Catenulispora sp. GP43: one gene and its partner. The protein of the gene in region 2 binds, or shares a complex with, the protein of the main gene of each other region. Links are inferred from orthologs where the notes say so. Each region holds a gene or a part of one and is shown on either strand. Other genes may lie near its edges. The genes, in order: mfd and uvrA.

The links.
Region 1: the proteins of uvrA (region 2) and mfd are in contact, whole or in part, in a crystal structure (PDB 4DFC), measured with the Escherichia coli proteins. The link is inferred for Catenulispora sp. GP43 from one-to-one orthologs.

The regions. Positions count from the first base shown.
Region 1 is NZ_JBGCCT010000003.1:149,425-153,857, reverse strand. The notes cover bases 147-4,279. They hold mfd (transcription-repair coupling factor), read left to right. Parts: upstream 147-530; coding sequence 531-4,079; downstream 4,080-4,279. Other genes in these bases: ABH926_RS07880 (MFS transporter), read left to right, coding at 4,171-4,279; ABH926_RS07890 (SMI1/KNR4 family protein), read right to left, coding at 147-310. Also shown: more of ABH926_RS07890, read right to left, coding at 1-146; more of ABH926_RS07880, read left to right, coding at 4,280-4,433. UniProt on the Escherichia coli protein: Couples transcription and DNA repair by recognizing RNA polymerase (RNAP) stalled at DNA lesions. Mediates ATP-dependent release of RNAP and its truncated transcript from the DNA, and recruitment of nucleotide excision repair machinery to the damaged site.
Region 2 is NZ_JBGCCT010000019.1:158,982-162,917, reverse strand. What follows is about bases 163-3,798. They hold uvrA (excinuclease ABC subunit UvrA), read left to right. Parts: upstream 163-475; coding sequence 476-3,598; downstream 3,599-3,798. Other genes in these bases: ABH926_RS33055 (Rieske (2Fe-2S) protein), read left to right, coding at 3,748-3,798; ABH926_RS33065 (maleylpyruvate isomerase family mycothiol-dependent enzyme), read right to left, coding at 163-319. In the rest of the region: more of ABH926_RS33065, read right to left, coding at 1-162; more of ABH926_RS33055, read left to right, coding at 3,799-3,936. UniProt on the Escherichia coli protein: The UvrABC repair system catalyzes the recognition and processing of DNA lesions. UvrA is an ATPase and a DNA-binding protein. A damage recognition complex composed of 2 UvrA and 2 UvrB subunits scans DNA for abnormalities.

The DNA of each region.
Region 1 (4,433 bases), on a different replicon or contig from region 2:
GCGCCCAGGTCCAGCCCTGCGGCGTGGCGGTGCTCGGCCGGCCGCTCCACAGCGGGTCGCCGGCGTCGGCGGCCAGCAGGTTGGCCGCGATGACGTCGGTGACCCTGATCTCGTCCACGGACAGGCCGGACGGCGGGTCCGCGATCTGCACGGTGTGGCGGGCGTAGACGGCGAACTCCGGGTAGCCGTGCATGGTCAGGTAGATACCGTGCGGGAACTTGCGGTCGAGTTCGGGGTCGCTGAACTCGATGATCCGTCCGGCGAACTGGCCGTTCGGTATGCCGTGCCGCTGTGCGGATGCCTGTGCCATCTGAGGTCTCGCTCCGGCCTTATTTACATCTGTTGGGTCCGGTAGAAAGGTACCGGCTCCGAACCGGTCAGGGGTATGTCGCCTGACCAGGTCGCCCCCTGGAGAGCGACTTCGTCCCGAATAATCCCCAAACGAGTGTCGTAAGCCAGGCGTACTCTAGAGGCATCCCGACGCCGTCTCATGGCTTCGGGCTGTTCGTCGTGCGCGAAGGGTGGCCCCTGTGAGCCTGTCCGGACTTCTTGACGCCGTATCCGACGACCGGGGTGTCGCCGCGCTGTTGGAAGCGTCGGCCACCGCCGGCCGTACCTCCTTCGACCTGGCCGCGCCCCGCTCGGTGCGGCCGTTCGCGCTGGCCGCGCTGGCCCGCGCGCAAGGCCCGGCGGGCCGCCCGGTGCTGGCCGTGACCGCCACCGGCCGCGAGGCCGAGGACCTGGTCGCGGCGCTGCGCGGGCTGCTGGACCCGGAGACCGTCGTCGACTTCCCCTCCTGGGAGACGCTGCCGCACGAGCGCCTGTCGCCGCGCAGCGACACAGTCGGGCGCCGGCTGGCCGTGCTGCGCCGGCTGGTCCATCCGGACGCCGCCACCGAGGGCGCCGGTGCCCTCCAGGTGGTCGTGGCGCCGATCCGCTCGGTGCTCCAGCCGCAGGTGAAGGGGCTGGCGGACCTGGTCCCGGTGGCCGCGCGCACCGGCGAGGACGTCGAGCTGGACGAGCTGGTGAACCGGCTCGGCGCCGCCGCTTACACCCGGACGGACCTGGTGGAGAAGCGCGGCGAGTTCGCCGTCCGGGGCGGCATCGTGGACGTCTTCCCGCCGACCGAGGAGCACCCGCTGCGGCTGGAGTTCTGGGGCGACCAGATCGAGGAGATCCGCTACTTCAAGGTCGCCGACCAGCGCTCGCTGGAGGTGGCCGAGCACGGGCTGTGGGCCCCGCCGTGCCGCGAGCTGCTGCTCACCGACGAGGTCCGCAAGCGGGCCGCGGCGCTGATGGAGGAACACCCCGAGCTGACCGACATCCTGGGCAAGGTCTCCGAGGGCATCGGCGTGGAGGGCATGGAGTCCCTGGCGCCGGTCCTGGTCGACGAGATGGAGCTGTTGATCGACCTGCTGCCGGCCGGCTCGCCGGTGGTGCTGTGCGACCCCGAGCGCGTGCGCACCCGCGCCGCCGATCTGGCCGCCACCTCCGCCGAGTTCCTGGACGCCTCCTGGGCCGCCACGGCCGGCGGCGGCCAGAGCCCGATCGACCTCGGCGCGGCCTCGCTGAAGGACCTCGCGTCGGTCCGCGAGCACGCCATCACCCTGGGCCTGCCCTGGTGGTCGCTGACGCCCTTCGCCCCGGACCTGGAGCTGCTGCCGGAGGAGGACGCCACCGAGGTCAGCGAGATCCACGACGCCGAGCAGTACGGCGGCGACACCGGCCGCGCGCTGGCCGACGTCCGGGCCCGGATCTCCGAGGGCTGGCGGGTGGTGCTGGTCACCGCCGGCCACGGCTCGGCCGAGCGCCTGGTCGAGGTGTTGAAGGGCGCTGACATCGGCGCCCGGTACGTCCCGGAGCTGGAGACCGCCCCGGAGCCGGCGCTGGCCACGGTCGCGACGGCCAGCATCGACCACGGCTTCCTCGCCGAGGCCCTCAAGCTCTGGGTGATCACCGAGCAGGACGTCTCCGGGCAGCGCGCCACCACCAAGGACATGGGGCGGATGCCCTCGCGGCGCCGCAACGTCATCGACCCGCTGCAGCTCAAGGCCGGCGACCCGGTCGTGCACGAGCAGCACGGCGTGGGCCGTTACGTGGAGATGGCGCAGCGCACCGTCGCCGGCGCCACCCGCGAGTACCTGGTGATCGAGTACGCCGCGGCCAAGCGCGGCCAGCCCGGCGACCGGCTGTTCGTCCCCACCGACCAGCTCGACCAGGTCACCAAGTACGTCGGCGGCGAGGCGCCCTCGCTGCACCGGCTCGGCGGCGCGGACTGGCAGAAGGCGAAGTCCCGGGCCCGCAAGGCGGTCAAGCAGATCGCCGGGGACCTGGTGAAGCTGTACAGCGCGCGGATGGCCGCGCCGGGGCACGCGTTCGCCGCCGACACGCCGTGGCAGCGGGAGCTGGAGGACGCGTTCCCCTACGTCGAGACCCCGGACCAGCTGGCGTGCATCGACGAGGTGAAGACGGACATGGAGAAGCCGGTCCCGATGGACCGGCTGATCTGCGGCGACGTCGGCTACGGCAAGACCGAGATCGCGGTGCGCGCGGCGTTCAAGGCGGTGCAGGACGGCAAGCAGGTGGCGGTGCTGGTGCCGACGACGCTGCTGGTTCAGCAGCACTTCTCGACGTTCGCCGAGCGCTACGCGCAGTTCCCGGTGACCCTGAAGGGCCTGTCCCGGTTCCAGACCGACAAGGAGGCCGAGGAGGTGCTGCGCGGCGTCGCAGACGGGTCGGTCGACGTCGTCATCGGCACCCACCGGTTGCTGGCGAACTCGGTGAAGTTCAAGCGCCTGGGCCTGGTCATCGTGGACGAGGAGCAGCGGTTCGGCGTCGAGCACAAGGAGCAGCTGAAGCAGGCGCGGGCCAACGTGGACGTGCTGACCATGTCCGCCACCCCCATCCCGCGCACCCTGGAGATGGCGGTCACCGGCATCCGCGAGATGTCCACGATCCAGACCCCGCCGGAGGAGCGGCACCCGGTGCTGACGTTCGTCGGACCGTACGAGGAGAGGCAGATCTCCGCGGCGATCCGCCGCGAGCTGCTGCGCGAGGGGCAGGCCTTCTACATCCACAACCGGGTGGAGTCGATCGACCGCGCGGCCTCCCGGCTGCGCGCGCTGGTGCCCGAGGCGCGGATCGCCACGGCGCACGGCCAGATGAACGAGCACGTGCTGGAGAAGCTGATCGTCGACTTCTGGAACAAGGAGTACGACGTCCTGGTCTGCACCACGATCGTGGAGTCCGGCATCGACATCACCAACGCCAACACGCTGATCGTGGAGCGCGCCGACAACTTCGGCCTGTCGCAGCTGCACCAGCTGCGCGGCCGGGTGGGCCGGGGCCGCGAGCGCGCGTACTCCTACTTCACCTACCCGCCCGAGAAGCCGCTGACCGAGACCGCGCACGAGCGCCTGGCGACCATCGCGCAGCACACCGACCTGGGTGCCGGCATGTACGTGGCGATGAAGGACCTGGAGATCCGGGGCGCCGGCAACCTGCTCGGCGGCGAGCAGTCCGGCCACATCGAGGGCGTCGGCTTCGACCTCTACATCCGCATGGTCGGCGAGGCGGTCGAGCAGTACCGTGCGGAGGCCGAGGGCCGCGAGGTCGAGGAGCAGGTGGAGATCCGCGTGGACCTGCCGGTCGACGCGCACCTGCCGCACGACTACATCCCGGGCGAGCGGCTGCGGCTGGAGGCCTACAAGCGCATCGCGAGCGCGTGCTCGCACGAGGAACTGGCCGAGGTCCGCCAGGAGTTCACCGACCGCTACGGACGTTTTCCACAGCCTGTGGAAAATCTGCTCGCGGTCGCGGCGTTCCGCATCGACGCGCGCGCGGCCGGGCTCGCGGAGGTCGCGGTGCAGGGCAACTTCGTGAAGTTCGGCCCGGTGAAGCTGCGCGAGTCGCAGGAGATGCGGCTGCTGCGGCTGTACCCGAAGACGCTGGTGAAGGCGGCCACGGACACCATGCTGGTGCCCAAGCCGATGACCGCCCGGGTCGGCGGGCAGCCGCTGCGCGACCAGGAGCTGCTGGGCTGGGCGCGGGACCTGATCGACGCGGTGCTGAAGATGTAGCCCGAACCTGTCGGCGGGGCCTGGTGGAATTACTTGCGAATCATTTGCAACTGCGAGTAGTTTGCACACCAGGTCGGCGACAGGGGACGCAATGGGCGCGACGGATCGACTTCCCGGGCAGGTCAAGGCGCTCATCATGGCGCGCGCGGTGAACCAGCTCGGCGGGTTCTCGCTGGCGTTCCTGACGGTGCTGTTGACCCGGTCCTTCGGCGCGGGCCTGACGGCGGCCGGGATCGTGTCGGCGGCCTTCGGGCTCGCGACCATCCCCAGCCGGCTGGCCGGCGGTCGGCTCGCGGACCGCTGGGGCCGGCGGCGCACGATCGTGGCCGGGCTGGTCGGTCTGGCGGTCGCGCA
Region 2 (3,936 bases):
CCCGCAGGTCCGACAGCTGCTCGGCGACCGGCCGGGAAGAGCCGGCCTCGATGTCGGCGTTGCGCTTGGCATCGGATGCGTACATGGGCGTGACCTCGCCGGTCGCCGCGGTGTTGAGCATGTTGGACAGGCCGTCGGCGTTGCGCGCGATGTGCGCCAATACGTGCCCGCGCGTCCAGCCGTCGCACAATGAGGGTCCGCGCAGGTCCTCGTCCGTCATGGCGGCGACGGTGTCCAGCAGGTGCGCGGTCGCCTCGGTGATCTGCTCGAGATCGGCGGCGGCGTCGAAGGAGGCGGGGATGGTCGGTGATTCGGTCACGGCGGTAACTCTTCCGTACCTGCCGTCCGTGTGCCACACACATCCGGCGACCGGCCTCGTGTCGGGGCGCGGAGCAGCGGACGGGGCGGAAATCCGAACTTGTCAGAGGGCCCGTCTAGCATCGGTGCGAGTCATGTCTTCAGGAAGGTTGCACTAGTGGATCGGCTGATCGTCCGCGGCGCGCGGGAGCACAACCTCAAGGACGTCTCGGTAGACCTCCCCCGGGACGCCCTTATCGTGTTCACCGGCTTGTCCGGCTCGGGCAAGTCCTCGCTGGCGTTCGACACGATCTTCGCTGAGGGCCAGCGGCGATACGTGGAGTCGCTGTCGGCGTACGCCCGCCAGTTCCTCGGGCAGATGGACAAGCCCGACGTCGACTTCATCGAGGGCCTGTCGCCCGCGGTGTCGATCGACCAGAAGTCGACCTCGAAGAACCCGCGTTCGACCGTGGGCACCATCACCGAGGTGTACGACTACCTGCGCCTGCTCTACGCGCGCGCCGGCCGCCCGCACTGCCCGGTCTGCGGCCGCCCCATCGCCCGGCAGAGCCCGCAGCAGATCGTGGACCGGGTGCTGGAGTTGGAGGAGGGCACCCGCTTCCAGGTCCTGGCCCCGGTGGTGCGCGAGCGCAAGGGCGAGTACGTCGACCTGTTCGCCGAGCTCCAGACCAAGGGCTTCAGCCGGGCGCGGGTGGACGGCGTGGTGGTGCAGCTCACCGAGGCGCCGACGCTGAAGAAGCAGGAGAAGCACACCATCGAGGTGGTGGTGGACCGGCTCTCGGTCAAGGCCAGCGCCAAGCGCCGGCTCACCGACTCGGTGGAGACCGCGCTCCAGCTCGGCGGCGGCATGATCACGCTGGAGTTCGTCGACCTGCCCGAGGACGACCCGAACCGCGAGCGCATGTACTCCGAGCACCTGTACTGCGTCTACGACGACCTGTCCTTCGAGGAGCTCGAGCCGCGCTCGTTCTCCTTCAACTCCCCCTTCGGAGCCTGCCCGACCTGCTCGGGCCTGGGCGTGAAGCTGGAGGTGGACACCGAGCTGGTGATCCCGGACCCGGACCGGAGCCTGGCCGACGGCGCGATCACGGTCTGGGCCACCGCCGGGATGGGCTCCAGCTGGTGGAACCACATCCTGACCGCGCTGGCCGGGGAGCTGGGCTTCGACGTGAACACGCCGTGGCACCGGATCCCGGCCAAGGCGCAGAAGGTGGTCCTGGAGGGCTACAAGAAGAAGATCACGGTCCGCTACACCAACCGGCACGGCTCCAAGCGCGCCTGGGAGACCACCTACGAGGGCGTCAAGCCGTGGGTCACCCGGCGCTACGCCGAGGCCGACAGCGACAGCGCCCGCGAGCGCCTGGCCGGCTACATGCGCGAGGTCCCGTGCGAGGCCTGCGACGGCACCCGGCTCAAGCCGGTCATCCGCGCCGTCACCCTGGGCGGGGAGCGCGAGCAGGGCGGCCGCTCGATCGACGAGATCTGCGCGCTGCCGGTCGGCGAGTGCGCGCTGTACCTGCGCGAGCTCACCCTGACCGACCGCGAGGCGCAGATCGCCGCCCGGGTGCTCAAGGAGGTCAACGAGCGCCTGCAGTTCCTGGTCGACGTCGGCCTGGACTACCTGTCGCTGGACCGGGCCAGCGCCACCCTGGCCGGCGGCGAGGCCCAGCGCATCCGGCTGGCCACGCAGATCGGCTCGGGCCTGACCGGCGTGCTGTACGTGCTCGACGAGCCCTCCATCGGCCTGCACCAGCGCGACAACCACCGGCTGATCGAGACCCTGATCCGGCTGCGGGACCTCGGCAACACCCTGATCGTGGTGGAGCACGACGAGGACACCATCGCCATCGCCGACTGGGTCGTGGACATCGGCCCCGGCGCCGGCGAGCACGGCGGGCAGGTCGTGGTGTCCGGCACCGTGGAGGAGCTGCTGGCCTCCGAGGACTCCCTGACCGGCCAGTACGTCTCCGGGCGGCGCCGCATCGAGATCCCGGCCATGCGCCGGCCGATCGACAAGAAGCGCCAGCTGGTGGTGCGCGGCGCGCGGGAGAACAACCTGCGCGACATCGACGTGGCCTTCCCGCTCGGGGTCTTCGTCGCGGTCACCGGCGTGTCCGGCTCCGGCAAGTCCACGCTGGTCAACGACATCCTGTACTCCACCCTGGCCCGCGAGCTGAACGGCGCGCGCACCGTGCCCGGCCGGCACACCCGGGTGGACGGCGTGGACCTGCTGGACAAGGTCGTGCACGTCGACCAGTCGCCGATCGGCCGCACCCCGCGCTCCAACCCGGCCACCTACACCGGCGTGTTCGACCACATCCGCAAGCTGTTCGCCAACACCACCGAGGCCAAGGTCCGCGGCTACCTGCCCGGCCGGTTCTCGTTCAACGTCAAGGGCGGCCGCTGCGAGAACTGCCAGGGCGACGGCACGATCAAGATCGAGATGAACTTCCTGCCGGACGTGTACGTGCCCTGCGAGGTCTGCCACGGCGCGCGCTACAACCGGGAGACCTTGGAGGTCCACTTCAAGGGCAAGAACATCGGCGAGGTCCTGGACATGCCGATCGAGGAGGCCGCGACCTTCTTCGAAGCCGTCCCGGCCATCGCCCGGCACATGCAGACGCTGGTCGACGTGGGCCTGGGCTACGTGCGCCTGGGGCAGTCGGCGACCACGCTGTCCGGCGGCGAGGCCCAGCGCGTGAAGCTGGCCGCCGAGCTCAAGCGCCGGGCCACCGGCCGCACCGTCTACGTGCTGGACGAGCCGACCACCGGCCTGCACTTCGAGGACATCAACAAGCTCCTGGGGGTGCTGCAGCGGCTGGTCGACGCCGGGAACTCGGTGATCGTGATCGAGCACAACCTGGACGTCATCAAGACCGCCGACTGGCTGGTCGACATGGGCCCGGAGGGCGGGCGCGGCGGCGGCGTGGTGGTCGCCCAGGGCACGCCGGAGGACGTGGCGAAGGTGGACGAGAGCCACACCGGCCGCTTCCTGGTGCCGATTCTGACCGGCGAGGCGAACGCCGCGACCGCGGCGCTGACCGCGGCGCAGGCGCGCAAGCCGAAGGTGGCGATGGCGATCGAGGCGGCCAAGCGGAGCAACGCGCCGAAGGCGGCGGCCGGCACCGGCGGCGCGGCCAAGACGGCGGCGAAGAAGACGGCGGCCAAGACCACGGCGGCCAAGACCACGGCGGCAAAGACGGCTGCGTCCAAGACGGCCGCCGCCAAGGCCCCGGCGGCCAAGAAGGCGCCGGCGAAGAAGGCGGCGGCCAAGAAGTAGCACCGAAGGGGCACTGAACCAGCGCCGAAGTAGCGCTGCGCATCCGGGCCCGTGCCGATCGGTGACGATCGGCACGGGCTCCGCCGTGATCCGGCCTTACTACGGAGCCTCAAAGAATTCTCACAGACGGGCATGATGAACTACTGCCCATGTCTGAAGATGTTGAGGTCGAGGAGTCGGGACCGGACCGCCGGTCCATCATGAAGGCCGCCGCGCTGGTCGTGGTGCCGGTGGCCGGGGTGGGCGCGGTCGCGGCTTGCAGCAGCAGCAACTCGTCGACGGACAACTCGTCGACCGGCGGCAGCGGGAGCGCCGGCAGCGGCAGTGGCGGCGGGAGC